Regions from separate parts of the Bacillus sp. 1NLA3E genome, predicted to be linked through region 1. Evidence: riboswitches for the same ligand, from Rfam matches in the RefSeq annotation. Region 1 holds a riboswitch; the other holds the start of a gene.

Evidence for each region. Region 1 has a riboswitch for thiamine pyrophosphate ahead of tenI (thiazole tautomerase TenI). Riboswitches for the same ligand answer to the same signal wherever they lie in the genome.
Region 2: it holds a riboswitch for thiamine pyrophosphate, as region 1 does, so the genes downstream of both, B1NLA3E_RS19160 (IS110 family transposase) here and tenI (thiazole tautomerase TenI) in region 1, are expected to answer to the same signal.

The regions. Positions count from the first base shown of each region.
Region 1 covers NC_021171.1:1,702,552-1,710,857, reverse strand. Annotated here, with positions in the region: gene B1NLA3E_RS08255 (HD-GYP domain-containing protein) at 1-1,231, opposite strand, end outside; gene B1NLA3E_RS08250 (hypothetical protein) at 1,333-1,938, opposite strand; gene B1NLA3E_RS08245 (ribosomal maturation YjgA family protein) at 2,258-2,710, shown strand; gene B1NLA3E_RS08240 (ThiF family adenylyltransferase) at 2,793-3,800, opposite strand; gene B1NLA3E_RS08235 (thiazole synthase) at 3,797-4,564, opposite strand; gene thiS (sulfur carrier protein ThiS) at 4,568-4,777, opposite strand; gene thiO (glycine oxidase ThiO) at 4,790-5,899, opposite strand; gene tenI (thiazole tautomerase TenI) at 5,899-6,501, opposite strand; TPP riboswitch at 6,656-6,765, opposite strand; gene B1NLA3E_RS08215 (3-oxoacid CoA-transferase subunit B) at 7,354-8,004, opposite strand; gene B1NLA3E_RS08210 (CoA transferase subunit A) at 8,211-8,306, opposite strand, start outside.
Region 2 covers NC_021171.1:3,979,717-3,988,022, reverse strand. Annotated here, with positions in the region: gene B1NLA3E_RS19185 (transaldolase family protein) at 1-566, shown strand, start outside; gene B1NLA3E_RS19180 (ribulose-phosphate 3-epimerase) at 587-1,267, shown strand; gene B1NLA3E_RS19175 (6-phosphofructokinase) at 1,505-2,383, shown strand; gene tkt (transketolase) at 2,437-4,452, shown strand; gene B1NLA3E_RS19165 (phosphocarrier protein HPr) at 4,481-4,747, shown strand; TPP riboswitch at 4,855-4,964, shown strand; gene B1NLA3E_RS19160 (IS110 family transposase) at 5,303-6,577, shown strand; gene thiM (hydroxyethylthiazole kinase) at 7,047-7,853, shown strand; gene thiD (bifunctional hydroxymethylpyrimidine kinase/phosphomethylpyrimidine kinase) at 7,872-8,306, shown strand, end outside.

The sequences.
Region 1 (8,306 bases):
CTGCAACGGCTACTATCCTAGCATAAAATGAAATTTCCTCTCCCTTAAGTCGATCGGGGTAACCACTCCCATCCCATTTTTCATGATGAGAGCGAATGATGCTTAACTCTTCTTTCATAATCCCGAGGACTCTACACATTTCATACCCTTTGACAGGATGTTCTTCAATCAAAGCACGCTCATCGGGTAATAATTTTCCCGGTTTATTTAGAATAGTGTCGGGTACATTTATCTTTCCAACATCATGGAGAAGTCCACCTTGAACTAATGCTCGCAATTGTTCTGGTTTTAAATGGAGTCCTTCAGCAAGCTTCAAGGCATACATTGTCACTCTCAAGGTATGGCCTGCTGTGTATATATCTTTCTTTTCCGTTGCCATTATAAGAGCTTTTACACTTGGTACTATACTGTTTGTAATTCGTTCAAACGGATCATTAGTGAAAAGTGACTTTAATGCGCCTATCATTGTTCCTTTTACGGCATACTGCTTAACAAGACCTATAAGCATGACCACCATCGATGCAAGCAATAAAAAATGATAGATCCACCAACTTAATCTCCACAATTCTCCTCTTACCATTATCCATTGTGATACCATAAACCAGCCAGTACAATACACAATCGCAATCTGTAAAGGAAACCGAGAATATCGATAAGACCGGTAATAACGATACATCGCTATTGCATTTAGTAAAATAGTTAGTGTCATAATAATTACATTAAGTGGTTTCACATTTAGCGGAATCCACTCAGCAACAGTAGGAAAAATCATTCCTATAATAGCGAAGATAGATAACGCTATCGCCCAACTAGGAAGCAACCAATTTTGTTTGCGCGATAATAATTCAATCCATTTATTGTCCGATGGCAGTGAGGATAACCACAACCAGATTGTTGCTAGAAACAAACTTAATTGTGCAGAAATAGCTGGTATATGATTCATGTCCATAATAAAATGTGGCGTTGATAAACCATGGACGGAAAACATTAGCCCAAGAGTAAAGAAGGATAAGGCTAAGAAACTTACTTTAATGTTACGTACTCTGTTTCCAGCAATCCCTACTGCTATTGAAATCATGGTCGATAATACAGACACTATACTTACAATATAAAAATGTCCCCTCGGCATCTCGAAAAAAGGATCTGCTAAGATCCCATTATGAAAAGATTCGAACAGAATAAATGGTAGTATTACGGCTAATAACGGACCTATGAAAGCAAAACTCTTCATTATACTTATAGACCTCCGAAGCACATCAATATAGTTGGTTATAACACCCTCTATCGTAACACATCCAAAATAATCCTGAAATAATATTCCGTTATAATCTCCTATTTCTGTTCTACTGCTTCATCAAGTTTAAATAGAAATTGATAAATCAAACCGTAAGCTTCTCTCATTGACATTTCTTCATTAAATCCCTCTACAAAGTTTAAAGCAAAGTTTAAACTCCATAAACCGTCCCCTTGATCAAACATTAAATCGAACTTCGCGCCGTCATTGTGCAAAGAGTTTTGAAGAAATTCCTTAATTGAAGGTTCAAATTTCTTTTGCAGCTTTAAACCTAACATGACATCGTATGTTCCGAATACATCATCAGCTTCAAAGGCAACTGCATCTACTCCAATCAAATCAAACCACTTAGATTCCACATAAATAAATTCATTTTTATGTTTTTTAAAGTAATCGATCGGTTGTTCTAGAAAAGGGGCTGTTTCTTCAGCGATTACTTCTTCTTGTTCTTTGTCACCCCGTTCAATATAGGCGTCTGCAAAACGTGATGCGGAGTTTTTCTCGATAAGGTTTACTTCAGCTTCGATTAAATGATTTTTTTCAATATATTCTTTTTCTTCCTTATATAATTCAATCGTTTTCGGTGATGCTTCCTGCTCACCCATTATTTCTGATATATATTTTTTCATTTCTTTATTTAACATTGATTATTCCTCCTTGGTTTCCTTTGGATCATGATCTACTATGTACATGAACAGTATATCCCAAAAACAATCAAGGTTCATTCTTTCTTACTAGAATCCAATTATTTTTACATAAGCAATGTTAAACTAGAATATTGATTTCCGTTCCAGGCGCTTCGCGCACCTTAGGGGCGGGCGGTGAGCCTCCTGGGCGCTAAAGCGCCTGTGGGGTCTCACCTGTCCCGCTGCTCCCGCAGGAGTCTTCGCGCCTTTCACTCCAATCAACATTGAGCTTCAACACAGCTTTTACATATGCAAATTTATTTATTAATGAGATACAATGAATATCAATCCATACAAAAGAGTGATTCTATTGACTACTAAAAATGAACCAATCAATCCGCGTTACGGTAACTTGAGAATAGCTTATTTGATAGCCGTTTTTATGACCATTTTATTAGGCCTAGCCTCCAGAAAATACAGCCAACACCTTTTGTTATATTTAGCCGAGAACGCAGGGGATGTGCTGTGGGCGATGATGGTCTATTTCGGTTTCCGTTTCTTACTCGTCCGTAATAGGCTGTTCATTGCCATCTGGCTTAGTTTTATATTTAGTTTTGGCATTGAGTTTATTCAATTGTATCAGGAAGACTGGATCAATCAGATTCGGGGTACCTTGCTCGGAGCACTTGGCAAAGGATTTCTTATCGTAGATCTGTATCGTTATTCAACAGGAATTATCATCGCCACAGTCTTGGATTGGCTGACGATAATGCTCACTCAACGTAGATAACCGCATCGTCAATATTTTCAGATGATAAAGGGCACTGAAAAGGTTAAAAGGCGATCCTTCATGGTGAAGAATCGCCCTCAATTTAGCCAAACATTTTGTTATAAATTGATCTTGCCCTGGAAGGTTCATTTGTTCCGTGAATGATCGCCCTACCATCTTTAAATAAGACAATTCGGTGGTCTTCAAATGTACATGAGAGCAAATAAGGATTAACAATCAGGTTATTTACAATCCCTGTTAAGTTTTGCGCTAATCCCTCAAGTGAATGAATTTGAACAGTACCCGGACGAAGTTGGATAGCATCTCTGCCACACAAAACATCGGTTTTGGTTTGATTTTCAAATGACAAATATGGAAAAATGGCATCCTTACCACAGGTTGGGCAATGTTGATTCTTTAATTTCCCAACGTTTATTTGGGCACTTTCATCTTTCCATATATCAAAAGATTGTAATACAGGACGCAACTCATGTCCTGTTAAATACTGCAAAACTCGGGTTACCTGATAGGACGCTACTAGTTGGACAATCGGACTTATGACACCTAATGTATCACAAGTCATACCTTGTGCTGGTAAATGACTTATTAGGCAATGAAGACACGGTGTTTTACCAGGGATAATCGGATATGTAAGTCCGTAGCTGCCCACGCAGGCGCCAAATATAAACGGGATCCCTAGTTTTACTGCACAATCATTCATGATCATTCTTGTTTCAAAGTTATCGGTGGCATCCACGATAATGGACTTGTTTTTCATTAACTCTTCAATATTTTGAGCATTAATGTCGCCGACTAGACCATTTATGGTAATCTCACTATTTATTTGCTTGAGACGATTTTTTGCCGCAATTGCTTTCGGCATTTTATTTATTGCGTCGTCCTCTGTATATAATTGCTGCCTTTGCAAATTGCTGGCTTCGACATAATCTCTGTCAACGATGGTGATTTGACCAATACCCGCTCTGGCAAGCATCTCCGCACTTGTTGACCCAAGTGCTCCCGCCCCCATTATGATGACATGGGCATTCTGCAATCGAGCTTGCCCAGCACTTCCTAAAAATAATTCCTGCTTTTTGTAACGGTCCTTCAAGATGTCACCATCCCGGCTTGCGGGCTACTGGCAACAGCATAATCCTTTTCGGTAATTCTACCAGCCTCAAAACCAAGTCGGCCCGCCTCAATTCCCAACTTCATCGCTAACGCCATTTTTACTGGATCTTTTGCTCCGGAAACAGCGGTATTAAGCAAAACACCATCCGCACCAAGCTCCATTGCGAAGGCAGCATCTTTTGGTGAGCCGATGCCAGCATCGACAATAACCGGGACAGTAGCTTGTTCAATAATAAATTTAAGATTTAACGGGTTGACGATGCCTCGTCCTGAGCCGATTGGTGAAGCACCTGGCATAATCGCATGTACCCCAAGTTCTTGAAGTCGTCTCGCTAACACGACATCATCGGACGTATAAGGTAGGACAATAAATCCTTCTGCCAACAGCATTTCTGAGGCTTTTAAAGTTTCTACCGGGTCAGGTAGGAGCGATTTGTCGCAGCCAATCACCTCGACTTTAATCATGTCACATAAACCGGAAGCCTTTGCCAGCCTTGCGATCCTAACGGCTTCTTCTGCAGTTTTTGCTCCTGCAGTATTGGGAAGTAATTTGTATTTTTTTAAATCCAACTGTTCAAGAAAATTAGGTTGGGATTCTTCAAAAATATTCATTCTTCTGACGGCAAATGTTAATATTTCTGCTTCCGATACCTCAACAGAACTTTTTTGAATTTCAAATGATGGATATTTCCCTGTTCCAAGTAATAATCTTGATTTAAACGTTTGGTTTCCTATTTTTAGCATAGGTCATCCTCCTCCAACAAAATGAATAATTTCGATTGCATCTCGATCTGATAATAGGGTTGATTGGTATTGTTCCTTGTCGGTGATTTCTTTGTTTATCTCCACGACAACAATTCGATTTTCTAAATGATAAAATCCTAATAAATCTTGGACAGAGCAAACTTCTTCAGGCAGTTGAACCATTTTCCCATTTAAATGAACGGTCTTAGTCATTTCATTTCTCCTTTAAACTAGCACTGGGTTTTTTCGATCAATTTTGAATGCTTCTTGCCAGTCTTTATTTACCGGTTTCTCAAGAATCAAATCGCGGATCATTTCCCCAGTTGCCGGAGCGAGTAGAATTCCGTTCCGAGAATGACCGGTTGCAAATAAGATTCTATCTTGTTCGGGATGTTTACCAATGAATGGCTTTTGATCAAAGGTTTGCGGACGAAGCCCTGCCCAAAAAGAGTTGATTGTCATATCGGTCACAGCAGGCAACATCGACTTGGCTTTGTCGATTAGTTTTTCCATCCCGCCAAGTGTCGGTTTTTCATTCCAGTCGTTTGCGATCATCGTTGCACCAATTATGAGTTCACCATTTTTCCTAGGCATCACATAACTACCATTATGAAAAATCGTGTGTTTCAGCGAAACCGATTCACTTGATACAGACAGGATTTCTCCTTTGATTGGAAAAAGCTGATGGTTCAAACCAAACCGATAAAACAATTCACTGCTCCAAACACCATTTGCCACGACAACATAATTGGCTTCGAACGATCCTCTGGTTGTTTTAATGAGGTAGCTTTCTCCATTTTTTTGAATATCTAGTACAGTAGTATATTCATAGATTGAAGCACCAAGTATTTTGGCCCCTTTGCTTAAACCGCGAGATACAGAAGTTGGCAATACATTGACATCTTCTTTAATATAGGCAGCGCCAATTATGTTTTGATTTACGCCAGGAACACTGTTTTCGACTTCGTTCGCTTCAAACCATTCAACCGTAGGGAGAGCAAGCGCTGAACGGAGCTCCTCTTTTTCTGAAGCTGAATAGGCTACCTTAAAAATACCACCGGTCTTTATTTCGAAATCAATGCCAGTGAGAGTTTGAATTTCCTCTTGAAGCTGAGCGTATGCCTTTTGACTGCTCCGAGCAAACGGATAAAAGATCTTCATATCATCACATTCTGAATGGGCACCGAGCATTCCCGCCGCTGCTCCAGATGCTTTACATCCAATCTGTTGGGCCTCAAATAGAGCAACCTTCATGTTTTCTTTCGCTAAGTGATAGGCTACTGAAGAACCGATAACACCTCCACCAATTACCGCCACATCATATTTATTAGTCATTATCTTTCCTCCTTACATTTTTCAAAAAGGTTTCGGGCGCTTGCCACAGGATCGCAAGAGGCAAAGATTCCTGACATAACAGCTATTCCAGCTGCACCAGTGTTTCTTACCACATCGACCCGATCAGGATTAATTCCGCCAATTGCGTACACAGGTATTTGTAATTCGTTGGCAATTTTCGAAAGCACTTCGAGACCATTTGGCGGTTTCCCTTGCTTACAATTAGTTTCAAAGCAATGACCATACAGAACGTAATCCGCTCCATCCCTTTCCGCTTGCTTCGCTTCCTTCAAGGAATGGACAGAACGCCCCACACGAATCTGTGGATACCGCTCTTTTACAGTCTTAGCCGGTAGGCCGTTACCGGGCAAATGAATATTTGGAATATCGTGAAGTAACCCGATATCCAACCGATCATTGATAACAATTTTTTCATGGCTGACATTTCCTGCTTTTAAAAGCTGAAGTAGTGCAACAATTTCACTGGTGGTTTTTCTTTTTTCGCGAATATGTACATAATCAACCATGTCCTTTATTTGAATAATGCTGTTTGCCAGATCTACCACAGAATGTTGATCATCTGTTATGGCGATCAATTTCATTTTTACTTACACCTCCTTTTTAACTGAAAAATAGGGGGGAATCACAACATTTGGAAAATAACTAACAAACTTTTCCGTTTTTCCCCAAAATAAAAACCACTCTCCTACATGGGAAAGTGGTTTGAAAATTTGCACGTCGAATAAACCAGCACAAAATTACAATGCGCCACTTCCCTACGCAGGTACGAACCTGTTCAGGTTTTGAGGGTTTAAAAGTAACTACTTTATTCTCAGCCCTTATCAAGGGATCCCCTAGTGATATTTTAATAATTAGGTTGATAATGAAATTCAGTCCCTATTATAGCATAATATGGACTTCGTGCAATGGTTAATTGAAAATTGTGTTAATTATTCAATTTTAAGTTTACTAATCTAGTAAACATTTACCCCTAAATTTATAACGAGGCTTAGTTTTGAAGTACTAAATTGCAATTTTTCAACATTTGACCCCGTTTTTTGAAAACTGCCACCTTAATTTTAGATATTTCCCGATTTTTGATGTGTTAAGGTCGATTTTCGAGGTTTTATGCTCGACTTTTATGATGTTATGCTCGACTTTCGAGGTTTTATGCTCGACTCTCAGGTTTTATGCTTGACTCTCAGATTTTATGCTCGACTCCCAGGTTTTATGCTCGACTCTCAGGTTTTATACTCGACTCTCAAGGTGATTTACACGAAGTAATTTTAATATAGTAATCGATAAGTTTTAACATTTGAATTTGAAAGATGACAATAACAACTTCTATCATCCTGCTAAATCAGGTGCGAATTCTTATTCACAAATTAACAATAAGAAGCAGTCCAATTCATATGGATTGGACTGCTAATTGGTCGAAAACCGAACTCGTTACGTTATTTTGCTGATGTTTCTAGACCGATTGTAAAAGCAGCATCTGTCTTTTCAACAACTTCCTCGACAGTTACTCCCTCTTGTGTTTCCACGAGTACCATGCCTTCAGGAGTAAAATCAAATACTGCCAAATCCGTGATTAATCGGTGGACCACTTGTTTACCAGTAAGTGGCAGGGTACACTCTTTCTTCACTTTCGATTCGCCATGTTTATTTACATGTTCCATTATGACAACAACACGTTTCGCACCATTAACTAAGTCCATGGCACCACCCATTCCCTTGATCATCTTACCTGGAATCATCCAGTTGGCTAAATCTCCAGATTCAGAGACTTCCATTCCTCCTAAAATAGCTAGGTCAATATGGCCACCACGAATCATCGCAAACGATTCGGCACTATCGAAATAAGAAGCACTTGGTACAGCTGTAACCGTTTCTTTCCCAGCATTGATTAGATCAGGATCTTCTTGGCCTACTACAGGGTAGGGTCCAATCCCCAATAATCCATTTTCTGATTGAAGTAGCACATTATATTCACTCGGAATCTCATTGGCAATGAGAGTTGGGATTCCTATTCCAAGGTTTACGTTCATTCCGTCTTGAATTTCCAATACTGCCCGTTTGACGATAGTTAATCGATCATCCTTCATATCCTCACTCCTCGTCTATTTTTGTCGATTTCCGTTCCAGGCGCTTCGCTTTCCGCAGGGCGGGCGGTGGGCCTCCTCGGCGCTTAAGCGCCTGTGGGGTCTCCCCTGTCCCGCTGCTCCCGCTGGAGTCTTCGTGCCTTTCACTCCAATCAACATTGTGCAAAAAATCAACATTGAGCTTTAACACGGCCTAAAAATAAAACCGCTTATGCTTTTGCTACAGTAAGTCTTTCAATCCGCTTCTCATAATTGGTGCCTAATAGGACCCGTTGAACGTAGATTCCAGGTGTATGTATTTCATC
Region 2 (8,306 bases), 2.3 Mb from region 1:
TGCTTAAAGAAGGAAGAAAAAGAGAGTCTGTCATTAATGATATTCTCGGCAACAGTGAAGGAATCGTGTTTGTCCAAGCTGTTGGTGATAGCTGTGAAGAAATTTACAACGATAGCAAGGAAATTTTACAGTTGCATGAAACAAGGGTTGCTTTGAAGATTCCAGCAAACAGTGAGGGCTTAAAGGCCATTAAAAAGTTGAAAGGTGAAAATCCCCAGGTAGTGATTTTGGCAACAGCCATTTTTTCGGTCGAACAAGGTTTTCTAAGTGCGTTGGCGGGTTGTGATTTTATTGCTCCATACGTTAATAGAATGGAGAATAATAATATTGACCCTTATGAAGTCATTAGAAAAACAAGAAAAATATTTGATGATCGAAACTTACCTACCCAAATTTTGGCTGCCAGTTTTAAAAACACTAATCAAGTAGTTGATATTTTAGCGGCAGGAGCACACACGGCAACTGTACCATTTGATATTTTGAACAGTATGCTGAATAAAGTATTAGCAACAGCAAGTATCAAAAAGTTTAATCAAGACTGGGTAGAATTACAAGGGAAAATCTAAGTGTGGTAAAGGGTGATGTTATGCATTCAATCGCTGCATCAATAATGTGTGCTAATCAATTGAATCTAGCAGCTGAATTGCAAGAATTAGAGAAAGCTCAAGTGGAATTACTTCATTGCGATGTGATGGACGGGGTGTTTGTCCATAATTTAGCAATGGGACCTTATGTTTTGGAACAAATCAAAGCAGGTACAACAATCCCGCTTGATTTTCATTTGGCGACAGAAGAGCCTTCAAAATATATTGATATGTATTCATACATTCAGCCAGAATACATCTCGTTCCATGTTGAAGCGAGTGATCATATCGAACGCGATATTGATAAGATTCAAGAAAAAGGCATCAAACCTGTCTTGGCCTTAAGTCCGCAATGCCCCATCGAAATGATTACCCCTTATCTATCAAAGGTACCGGCGATTCTTATGATGACAGTTAATCCAGGTTTTGCAGGGCAAAAGTTTAATTATGATGTCTTAAAAAAAATTGATGAGTTGAATACCTTCATGGAAGGTTGGGAGGAAAAACCTTTAATCGAAGTGGATGGCTGTATCAATCAAAATACCATTCCTCTTTTAGTAGATAAAGGGGCCAATATTTATGTGTTGGGGACCTCAGCCTTGTTTAATACCAATAATGGGTCATTCAAACAAAAGGTTGATAGTGTACGAGAGTTATTTTTAGAAAAACGTCTGAATCTTTAAGAACGTTCTAATAAAAAGGCTCTGTTAAACTAGAATGTGGATTTCTGCTCCAGGCGCTTCGCTTTCCGCGGGGCGGGCGGTGGAGCCTCCTCGGCGCTTTAAGCGCCTGCGGGGTCTCACCTGTCCCGCTGCTCCCGCAGGAGTCTTCGCGCCTTCCACTCCAATCAACATTGTGCAAAAAATCAACATTGAGGCTTTAACACAGCCAATAAAAAAGAGAAAAAAGGTGAGTTTTGCTTGAAAATTGGGTTAGTTGTTTTCGGCATTTATCCATCAGGATTAAAGCAGTTAATTTATCATGTTATATCCGAACCATCATTCAATCATGAATTTATTGGGATTGAAATTGATCGTTATCAGGGAAAAGTAATTGAGAAACCGATACATACCGATGTTGTAAATGGATCCCAAAAACTATTAGTTAAAGGATCGCCAATATCATGCCATTCTAGTTTGTGTGATGTTATTAATGGTTTTGATGCGGTAATTGTGGTCGGAACAGCGGAAACAAAAGTATTTATGGACGACTTGATTAAAGAAGAACAAAAAACTAGATTATTATATGTTCCGGTTTCTATTATCAATGATATTCCAGGGTCTGATTCCACATTAGGCTATGATACTGCCTTAAATTCCATTGTTGAAAATGCGTTAAAAATTCAAGATACGATTCATTCAGTAAAATACGCTAAACCAAGATTATTTGGCGTACAAGTACCTGGTAATGCCCCAGACCACATGTTAGAAGAGCTGGCCGTAGCTGCAGAGGGGTATTTTGTTTCAGGAAACTTTACCGATGAGCAAATTAATAGTCTTTGTGACTCAATCAATTCAAATTTTTCACCGGACAAAACGTCATCTGTTTTATTTTACAATCATGCAATTAGTTCTAAAGATTTGAATGAAAGGGTACTTCCAAAGCTGAATGTAGATTGGAAGGCGACCACCATCGATGAGGCTTTATGTATGGGTTCACATCCTACTGCAAACGATCGAATTCTAGCTAGTAAGCTATCTGATCAGATCATCCTTTGGCTTAAAAATGGGAAGCTTACCGGGCAACTAACAGTTAAAAACGCTGAAGTTGGCTTTCAAAAATTCCTAACTAACATCTAAAAATATAGATTGTACAAGCAAGTTATGAACTTAATATAGAGGAGTGTTTTTGAATGGAAACAGTTATTACACCAAAAAATGTTGAAGAACTAGCAATTAGTACAATTCGTACTCTATCAATCGATGCGATTGAAAAGTCAAACTCTGGTCATCCAGGAATGCCAATGGGTGCAGCTCCAATGGCTTACACGCTATGGACAAAATTTATGAAACACAATCCATCCAATCCAACTTGGTTCAATCGTGATCGTTTTGTTCTGTCTGCCGGTCACGGATCGATGTTGTTATACAGCCTATTACATTTATCAGGATACGATGTATCAATGGAAGATATTAAATCCTTCAGACAATGGGGAAGTATGACTCCTGGTCATCCTGAATTCGGACATACTCCTGGAATTGATGCAACTACAGGTCCACTTGGTCAAGGGATTGCTACTGCAGTAGGGATGGCAATGGCTGAAAGACATTTAGCAACAAAGTATAATCGTGATTCTTTTGATGTGGTTGATCATTTCACCTTTGCCATTTGTGGTGACGGAGATTTAATGGAAGGTGTTTCAGCTGAAGCTTCATCACTAGCAGCGCATTTAGGATTAGGCAGATTAGTTGTTTTATATGATTCAAATGACATTTCACTTGATGGTGATTTAAACCGTTCTTTCTCTGAAAGTGTTGAAGGTCGTTACAATGCGTATGGTTGGCAAGTTCTTCGTGTTGAAGATGGAAACAGTATTGCCGAAATAGCTAAAGCGATTGAAGAAGCTAGGGCAGATACAACTCGTCCGACACTGATTGAAATTAAAACAACTATCGGATTTGGTTCACCTAATAAATCAGGTAAATCTGACTCCCACGGATCACCACTTGGTGGAACTGAAGCAGCCTTAACAAAAGCAGCATACGGCTGGGAATACCCTGAAAGTTTCTATGTACCTGAAGAAGTGTATGAGCACTTTCAAGCTACAGTAAAAACTGCTGGAGCTGCAAATGAGGCAGAATGGTCCGCATTATATGCTCAATATAAAAAAGCTTACCCTGAGTTAGCAAATGAACTTGATTTAACTATTGAAGGTAAACTACCGGAGAATTGGGAACAACAATTACCAAAATATGAAGTGGGTAAAAAAATTGCCACTCGTTCTTCATCAGGCGATGCCATTAATGCTATTTCGCAAACAGTACCAGCGTTCTTTGGTGGATCTGCTGACCTTGCTGGTTCAAATAAAACCTATATGAAAAACAAAAATGATTTTAGTAAAGCTGATTACAGTGGGAAAAATATTTGGTTTGGTGTTCGCGAATTTGCGATGGGTGCAGCGATGAATGGGATTGCCTTGCATGGCGGTTTAAAAACATTTGGGGGTACGTTCTTTGTATTCTCGGATTACCTTCGCCCAGCCATTCGTTTGGCAGCGTTAATGAAATTACCGGTGACCTATGTGTTTACTCATGACAGTATCGCTGTTGGAGAAGACGGGCCTACTCATGAACCAATCGAACAATTAGCAGCATTGCGCTCGATTCCAGGATTATCAGTGATTCGTCCTGCTGACGGTAATGAATCTACGGCAGCATGGAAATTAGCAATCGAGTCCACTAATACACCAACAACACTTGTATTATCAAGACAGGATTTGCCTATTTTAGAAGGTGCCGTAGAAGATACTTATGAAAAAGTTTCAAAAGGTGCGTATGTTCTTTCTTCAAGTAAAAAGGAAACAGCAGATGCTATCCTAATCGCAACAGGATCTGAAGTGGAGTTGGCTGTTAAGGCCCAAGCAGCACTAGCAGAAAAAGGAATCGATGTTTCTGTAGTAAGCATGCCTTCATGGGATCGTTTTGAAGCTCAAACAGAAGAGTATAAAGAAACTGTTTTACCACGAGCGATTACTAAACGCTTGGCAATTGAAATGGGAGCTTCGTTTGGATGGCACCGCTATGTTGGCTTAGAAGGGAAAATATTGGGTATTGATACGTTTGGTGCATCCGCTCCTGGCGATCAAATTATTAAAGAATTCGGTTTCACAGTAGAAAACGTAATAACTAAAGTTGAGGAACTTTTATAGTAAATAATGAAAGATGGGAGTCTTGGTCATGTTGGAAAAACGCTATTTGATAACAAGTCATGCGGGGGTTCATGCTCGTCCAGCGACAATATTAGTAAGCTCCATGGCACCTTTCCAAGCCGAAGTTTCGCTTGAATATAAAGAGAAGAAAGTTAACTTAAAGTCCATTATGGGTGTCATGTCATTAGGAATTCCAGAAGGGGCCACGATTAAAATTGCTGCTGACGGAGTGGATGAAGTCCAAGCAATAGAAAAAATTGATGAAATCATCAAAGCTAACGAATTGGGTGAGTAGGCTCAATCGGCAAAGTGTATTAAAGTATGAAGATTTAGAATATAAAAGAAAATTGTTTACAGGAAAGATGATAAAAGCTATTATATTTACGACATGTAAAAATAATAAGTAACTACTAGGGGTGCCTTAAATAGGCTGAGAAAAAAACGGCAGCGTTTTTTAACCCTTCGGACCTGATCTGGATTAAACCAGCGTAGGAAAGTAGTGGAAATGTTTCTGTAATTCTTTCACTCACTAAAGCCAGGTCCTTATTGGATCTGGCTTTTTACTATTTTATAGGCTGTATTAAAGCTCAATGTCGATTTTTTGCACAATGTTGATTGGAGTGGAAGGCGCGAGACTCCTGCGGGAGCAGCGGGACAGGTGAGACCCCGCAGGCGCTTTAGCGCCGAGGAGGCTCACCGCCCGCCCCGCGGAAAGCGAAGCGCCTGGAACGGAAATCAACATTCTAGCATTCCTGTAGAACGTTATTTTTCGAGTTTGAAAAAAATAGGGCTCCTCAGTAAGATATGAGTAAGACACCACTCAAACTCAACCTTAAGGAGGAACCCTACTTTGAAGTTTAAAATGCAAAACAAACAAAATCAACTAATAGAAAGAATTTCCGTTAAACATCTTGTTGTTGGGATAGATATTGCTCAACAATTACATGTAGCCCGAGCTGTTAATTTCCGCGGAATTGTAGTTGGTGATCCACTTACATTTACTAATAATGAAGAAGGATTTTCTAGTTTATTAAAATGGATTAATAATCTTCAAAGAATAAACAATTTAGATGAATCTATTGTTGGGATGGAACCTACTGGACACTATTGGATTAATCTTTCAAAATGGCTTTTTAAGCATAATATTGAAGTGGTAACGGTAAATCCCTATTTAGTAAAAAGAAATAAAGAAAATCGTGATAATACTCAATCTAAAAGTGATAAAAAAGATGCTTTGGTTATAGCTGATATGGTGAAAAACGGTTACTACTCTGAGGTTAGGCCTACATCTGAGTCATTTGAAAAACTTAGGGTTCTTATGTCTAATCGTGATGTAGTTGTTAAGCGTCTCGTAAGTTCTACTAACCAATTAAATCGGTGGGTAGATATTGTATTTCCCGAACTCCGACAGGTGTTTAAAGATATTACCGCTAAAGGGGCAATTGCAACCCTTCGTCTATTCCCATCCCCTGTAGAATTAGGAACTATGGAGCCCGAGGAAGTAATAATGGGTTGGAAATCAATCATGAAGAGACAACCTGGTTTAAAAAAGGCACTATTACTCATTCAGGTAGCTGGAAAATCAGTTGGAACAAAGCAAGCACTTGATGCTTATAAATTTCATTTGGAACAATTATTAGAGGAATATGATTTAGCTTTAAAACAACTCGAAAGAGTGGAGGAACAAGTTACTGATGCTCTATTAAAGATCCCTTTCGCTTATAAATTACTTGCCATTAAAGGCATTAGTGTAATTTCATTGGCAGGTATTTTAGGTGAGGCAGGAGATTTAAGTGGTTTTTCTCATGGGAATTCTTTGCTTCGCCATGCTGGATTACACTTAGCTGAAGCAAGTTCAGGGAAGTGGAAAGGTCAAATTGTCATCTCTAAGCGAGGAAGGTCTAGACTACGACGTTTCCTATATTTAGCTACAATGAGTCTTGTAGCGAATAATCCGGAATTTAAAGCAATTCACTCCTATAATGTAAAAGTAAAAAAGATGAAGAAAATGAAGTCAATCATGAAATTGATTGGGAAACTTGCGAGGATTTTTGTGGGCATCGCTCGCCGAAATGAGTTCTACTGTCCTGAAAAAGTTAACCACATTATTGTGTTGGCAGCATAGTTACGATAGAACCTTGAACTAAATCTGATTTCTTAAATGTGACACCAAAAATAAATTAGATAACAGAATTGTATAAACCGAATGCTGGCTTATTCGCAGGATAATAAATATGTACGGAGTACCAGATTTGTTAAACAAAAGGGCATAGACCCATTAATCTAGCTTGACTGGCCTCCACCCCTTGGGTAGGCATGACGAAGGAATGAAAGGGCAATTGACCCGTTGAGACATGGGAGGGAAAGCCTCCAGGGGCGGCGTGGAGCATGTACATCACATGGTAAAAATTGGGGTTATTATTTATCCCTTTATTTCACTATGCCTCCACGAGCCAATAATGATCTGAATTCATTCCACTTAACTGTTAATTCAAAATATGGGACTATGAAATCCTGCGAATTAGCGAGCATTCGGGAGAAAATCGCATTAAACTGAGGGAGTTTAACAGAGCCAATTATAAGGAGAAATGAAAATGAACAAGGAAAAGGTTGTTGAGTTATTGGAGCAAGTTAGAAAACAAAACCCGCTCATTCATAATATTACCAACGTGGTGGTAACAAATTTTACTGCAAATGGCCTTTTGGCTCTTGGTGCCTCTCCAGTTATGGCAGATAGTCGAAAAGAAGTTGCAGACATGGTGAAAATTGCGAAAGCACTTGTTATAAATATGGGAACTCTTAATGAAAGAACCGTAGAGGCGATGCACATTGCTGGTAAAGCAGCAAATGAGCAAGGCATACCCGTTGTGTTAGATCCAGTTGGTGCGGGGGCGACACCCTACCGTACCGAAACTGCACGAAAATTAATTGAAGACGTTAACTTTTCAATCATTAGGGGCAATGCTGCCGAGGTTGCCAATGTGGCAGGAGAAAATTGGATTGTGAAAGGAGTAGATGCAGGAAATTCCCAGGGGAATGTCACGGATTTAGTCGTTTCCACTGCAAAAAAACTAAACACCGTCGTGATCGCAACCGGGAAGGATGACGTGGTTTCAGACGGAGAAACTACCTATGTCATTCAAAATGGCCATCCAATCCTGACAAGGGTAACGGGTACAGGTTGTCTATTAACCTCTGTTATTGCAGCATTTGCTGCTGTTGAAAAGGACTTGATGGTTGCTTCAGTTGCTGCTTTATCTTTTTATGGAATCGCTGCAGAAATCGCGGCAGAGAAAACCGCTCATAGTGGACCTGGAAGCTTTCAAATTGAATTATTAAATCAGCTTTATCAGGCTTCATCCTCTGAAATTATGGAATTTAGTAGATTTGAAAAGATTTAGAGAGAAGGTAATTTTACAATGGTGACTAAGAAGGCTTTAACGATAGCAGGCTCAGATAGTGGCGGCGGAGCAGGGATTCAAGCGGACCTTAAAACGTTCCAAGAATTAGGTGTGTTTGGGATGTCGGCGCTAACAGCTGTTACAGCCCAAAATACATTAGGTGTTCATGGTGTCTATCCGCTAACAGCAGAAGCGGTTTCCCGACAGATTCAAGCGATTGGTGAAGATATGGGGGCCGACGCTGTAAAGACAGGAATGTTATTTAACGCGGAAATTATTGAAGCTGTATCTGAAAAAATCAGGACTTATCAGTGGGGAAAAGTTGTTGTTGATCCAGTGATGATCGCAAAAGGGGGAGCTTCGCTACTGCAAAATGAGGCCATCACTGCGCTAAAAAGACATTTGTTGCCGCTCTCGATGATAGTGACTCCCAATATTCCCGAAGCAGAAGTA